Regions from separate parts of the Streptomyces sp. BYX5S genome, predicted to be linked through region 2. Evidence: riboswitches for the same ligand, from Rfam matches in the RefSeq annotation. Region 2 holds a riboswitch; the other holds the start of a gene.
What was found. Region 2 has a riboswitch for cobalamin ahead of ACYBSK_RS31450 (ribonucleoside-diphosphate reductase subunit alpha). Riboswitches for the same ligand answer to the same signal wherever they lie in the genome.
Positions count from the first base shown of each region.

Region 1: it holds a riboswitch for cobalamin, as region 2 does, so the genes downstream of both, ACYBSK_RS17260 (ABC transporter substrate-binding protein) here and ACYBSK_RS31450 (ribonucleoside-diphosphate reductase subunit alpha) in region 2, are expected to answer to the same signal.

Region 1 covers NZ_CM138829.1:3,788,308-3,790,481, forward strand. The annotation lists gene ACYBSK_RS17260 (ABC transporter substrate-binding protein) at 1-983, opposite strand, end outside; cobalamin riboswitch at 1,046-1,247, opposite strand; gene cynS (cyanase) at 1,276-1,722, opposite strand; gene ACYBSK_RS17270 (hypothetical protein) at 1,846-2,174, opposite strand, start outside.
Region 2 covers NZ_CM138829.1:6,989,184-6,991,357, reverse strand. The annotation lists gene ACYBSK_RS31450 (ribonucleoside-diphosphate reductase subunit alpha) at 1-1,143, opposite strand, end outside; cobalamin riboswitch at 1,265-1,395, opposite strand; gene ACYBSK_RS31445 (GNAT family N-acetyltransferase) at 1,504-2,004, opposite strand; gene mctP (monocarboxylate uptake permease MctP) at 2,109-2,174, opposite strand, start outside.

The DNA of each region.
Region 1 (2,174 bases), 3.2 Mb from region 2:
CCGTCGATCGTACGGATCGTCGGGTTCATCGCCTGACCGCTGAGGAACACGTACCGCTTCTCCTTCACGGCGGTCATGTTCTTCGTGACGGGGTTGCTCTCCAGGAACTCGATCTTCGCGGCGCCGGACTCGGCGGTCTGCGAGCGGCGGGTCAGGTCGCCGATGACGAGCAGGTCGGGGTCGCGGTCGGCGACCGTCTCCCAGTTGATCTGCGGCCATTCGTCGTGCGTGTCGTCGAAGACGTTCTTCGCGCCCAGCTCGCCCGTGATGATGCCGGGGGCGCCGCAGCAGCCCGCCATGTAGGGGGACTCGGAGTTGGCGAACCAGTAGAGCAGGCTGACATCGCCGGCGTCGACGGACCGGGTGGCCTTGGCGACGCGGGACTTCAGCCGCTCGATCAGCGCGTCCCCGCGGTCCTCGACGTCGAAGACGCGCGACAGATCGCGGATCTCGTCGAACACGGTGTTCAGGTCGAGCGCCTTCGTGCGCCGGCCGTCGCCGTCACCGCTGTTGTCCTTGCCGACGCAGTCGGCGGGGGAGAGGTACGTGGGCACGCCGAGCTTCTCGAACTGTGCGCGGTCGGCCACGCCGCCCTTGCTGACGGTCGCCAGGAAGGAGGCGGTGACGAAGTCCGGCTCCTTGTCCAGCACCTTCTCGAACGACGGGTACTGGTCGGCCAGCCGCGGCACCTCGGCGTTCTGCTTCTCAAGTCCCTTGAGAACGGGGTCGGTCCAGGTGGCGGTGCCCACCATGCGGTCGGCGAGCCCCAGCGACAGCATGATCTCCGTGGAGCCCTGGTCGAGCGAGACGGCGCGCTTCGGCGTGTGCGCCACCTCGACCCGGGTCCCGCAGTTGTCGAGGGTGACGGCGGACCCGGCGTTCTTGGATCCGGCCGAGGTGTCGGCGTCGCCGCCGCAGGCGGTCAGGAGCAGGGCGCCGGCCATCAGGGGCACCAGCAGGCGGACACGGCGTGCGAAGGGCACAGGGATTCCTTCAGTACAGGGCTCGAACGCGGAGCCGACGGACGGACACCCCCCGCGCCACGCGGCGCCGGAGGCCGCCAGCAGGTCTTCGGACTCGGGGTCGTCCGAGCGAAGCGCCTTCCCAGGCCGGTTCATACGGCCCAGTGGCAGTGGCTCCGCCCGTCACCCTCACCGCTGCGCGTCAGCTCCGGATTCCCACCGGATTCCCTGACCCGTGTGCATGCAAAAACGCACAAAGGTACGACTGGCTCGGCGAAACTATCACACCGTCACCAAGCCCCCCGCCGGTCGCTCACCACGTCCGGTACGGCAGGAACTTGCCGTCCAGGGTGACCACCACGCGGTCGCCCTTCGGGTCCTCCCTGCGCGCGACGTCCATCGAGAAGTCGATCGCCGACATGATCCCGGAGCCGAACTTCTCCTCGATGACCGCCTTCAGCGTGGTGCCGTAGACCTGCACGATCTCGTAGAAGCGGTAGACCAGCGGGTCGGTGGGGACAGGGGTGTCCAGCGAGCCGCGCGAGGCGTCGCGGCACAGCGCGGCGACCGTCTCGTCGTCCAGCGAGAGCAGCGCCCCGGCGCGGGCCGCCTGGTCCCGGCTCATCGTGTTCTGGCCCAGCAGCGCGGACGCCGTCCACACCTCGTGCGCGCCGACGGTCTCGGCGATCTTCTCGAACGACAGCCCGGCGCTCTCCTTGGCGGCCAGGACACGACGGGTTGCTTCGGCGCGGTCGATCACGGCGACTCCTGTGGTGGGTGCGTACGGTCTCGGCCGACACCTACCGACCCGTTGTTACGGCCGTCGGTCCGGCGTGTTCGCCGCGGGTAACACGGCGGTACGCCCCGCTGCCCACCCGCCGTGTCACCGTTCGGCGTTGAGCGCGTCCACCGCGCCCTGGGCGTCGCCGATCGTGGCGTAGTCGACGGCGACGAAGTTGACCGGCCTGCCGCGCGCGCGTTCGCAGCGGTGCGCCCGGTCGAGTACGTAGCGGCGCGCGTTGACCTCGCCCGCGTCGATACGGCTGCCGCCGTTGTTGGTGATGAAGTGGTTGAGGAGGAAGAGGCGTTTGTCGTCGCCGCCGCGGTGCGGGACGCAGCTCATCTCGTCCGGGCTGCGGAAGGCGAACGGGGTCTCCATCCCGTACCGGTAGAAGTTGCGGTACCAGGGCGCCGGGCCGTCCGCCTGCTCCG
Region 2 (2,174 bases):
CTCCGCCTCGGCCTTGCGGTACGCGGCGTCGAACTCCTCGCCCCACAGGTCGACCAGTTCGGGCACGTCGGCCGGGGAGAACAGCGACCACGGCTGGTCGGCGTTCACGCGGCGCATGAACTCGTCCGGGATCCAGTGCGCGAGGTTGAGGTTGTGGGTGCGGCGCGCGTCCTCGCCGGTGTTGTCGCGCAGCTCCAGGAACTCCTCGATGTCGGAGTGCCAGGTCTCCAGGTAGACCGCGGCGGCGCCCTTGCGGCGGCCGCCCTGGTTCACCGCCGCCACCGACGCGTCGAGCGTCTTGAGGAAGGGGACGATGCCGTTGGAGTGGCCGTTCGTGCCGCGGATCAGCGAGCCCCGGCTGCGGATGCGGGAGTACGAGAGGCCGATGCCGCCCGCGTGCTTGGAGAGGCGGGCCACCTGGTGGTAGCGGTCGTAGATCGAGTCGAGCTCGTCGAGCGGGGAGTCGAGGAGGTAGCAGCTCGACATCTGGGGGTGGCGGGTGCCGGAGTTGAAGAGGGTGGGGGAGGAGGGCAGGTAGTCGAGGCGGCTCATCAGGCCGTACAGGGCGGCCACCTCGTCGAGCGCGCGGACGGAGTCGTCCTCGGCGAGACCGCAGGCCACGCGCAGCATGAAGTGCTGCGGGGTCTCGACGACGTGCCGGGTGAGGGGGTGGCGCAGCAGGTAGCGGCTGTGCAGGGTGCGCAGGCCGAAGTAGCCGAAGCGGTCGTCGCCTGCCGGGTCGACGAGGGCGTCGAGGCGGGCGCCGTGCACGCGGACGAACTCGGCCGTGCGGTCCGCGATCAGGCCCTCGCGGTGGCCGACGGCGACGGATTCGGTGAACCGGGTGACGCCCTGGGAGGCGGCTTCGGCGGCGATGGCGCGGGTGAGCAGGCGGGCGGCGAGCCGGGAGTAGGCCGGGTCCTCGGAGATCAGGCCGGCCGCGGCCTCCGTGGCGAGATCGCGCAGCTCGGCCTCGTCGGCCCGCGCCGAGCGCCCGCGCAGGGCGGCCGTGGCGATTCTGCCGGGGTCGGCGTCGGGGAGGTCGGCGGTCAGCTCGGTCAGCGTGCGCAGCAGCGCGGTGCCCGGGGCATCGGCAGCGGCATCGACCGTGGCTGAAGCAGGATCAGCGGGCGCGATGGTCACGTGGAGGCTCTCCCTCGCTCGGCTCGGGGCCTGCGGGGAGGTGGTGGCAGCGCGGGCGCACGGGCCCTCGTCCACCGGCCCTTTCCGCGAGGCCCGGACGTCGTCGACGCCCAAGCCGGACGGCTCGGGCGTACCGTCGACAGGTCATCGGACTCGCGCGGGCGGTTTTGTACGCCTACGCACACCGTTGCGGGACAGTTCCGGATTCGCACCGGATTCCCCTGCGGCGACAGCGAGAGCGAGCATACATGTTGTGTCGGGCTTGTGCTTCAGCCCCATATCTTGTGTGTCGGCGTGTCCGGAGGTGAGTCCGGAGGTGAGTGCGGTGCGTCACGAGGTGGGCCCGGCGCGTGACGGACCTCAGCCGTCGGACAGCTTCAACTCGTACGCCCGCAGCAGCACTTCCGGGACCGGCTCCCAGTCCCGCTCCGGGACCCGCGTGAAGCCGAGGCGCTCGTACAGCCGGTGCGAGGAGGTCGCCACGGGCTGCGTGCACAGCACCAGGGCCTGCTTCCCGGCCGCCCGCGCCCGCTCGATCACGGCCCGTACGAGCGCCTCGCCGACGCCCTTGCCGCGCGCCTCGACCGCCACCGCGAGCATCCGGAACTCGGCCTCGCCGGGGCGGGACACCTCCGCGTACGGGTGGTCGTGCGAGGGAACGTACGTGACGCCGCCGACGACCCGGCCCTCGGGGTCCTCCGCGACGAGCACCTCGGCCTGCCGTGCGCGCTTCTCGACGTCGCGCAGCTCGGCGGCGTACCAGTCGTCGTCGCCGAACGCGAGGAGGCCGCTGCCGAGATAGGCGCGGGCGCTCAACTCGCCGAGGACGTCGTACTCTTCGGGGCGCACAGTTCTGATCACGAGGTCATGGTTACGCGACGTCCGGCCGCGCCCGCAACGCTTTCCCGGAAAACGCGTCGGGCCCCTCCGCCGTGGAGGGGCCCGACGCGTGCGCGTGCGCGTCGTCAGTGGCCGGAGCCGGCGCCGACCGTCGGCAGGTCGACCTGGACGCCCTTGTCGCCCGCGTCGGC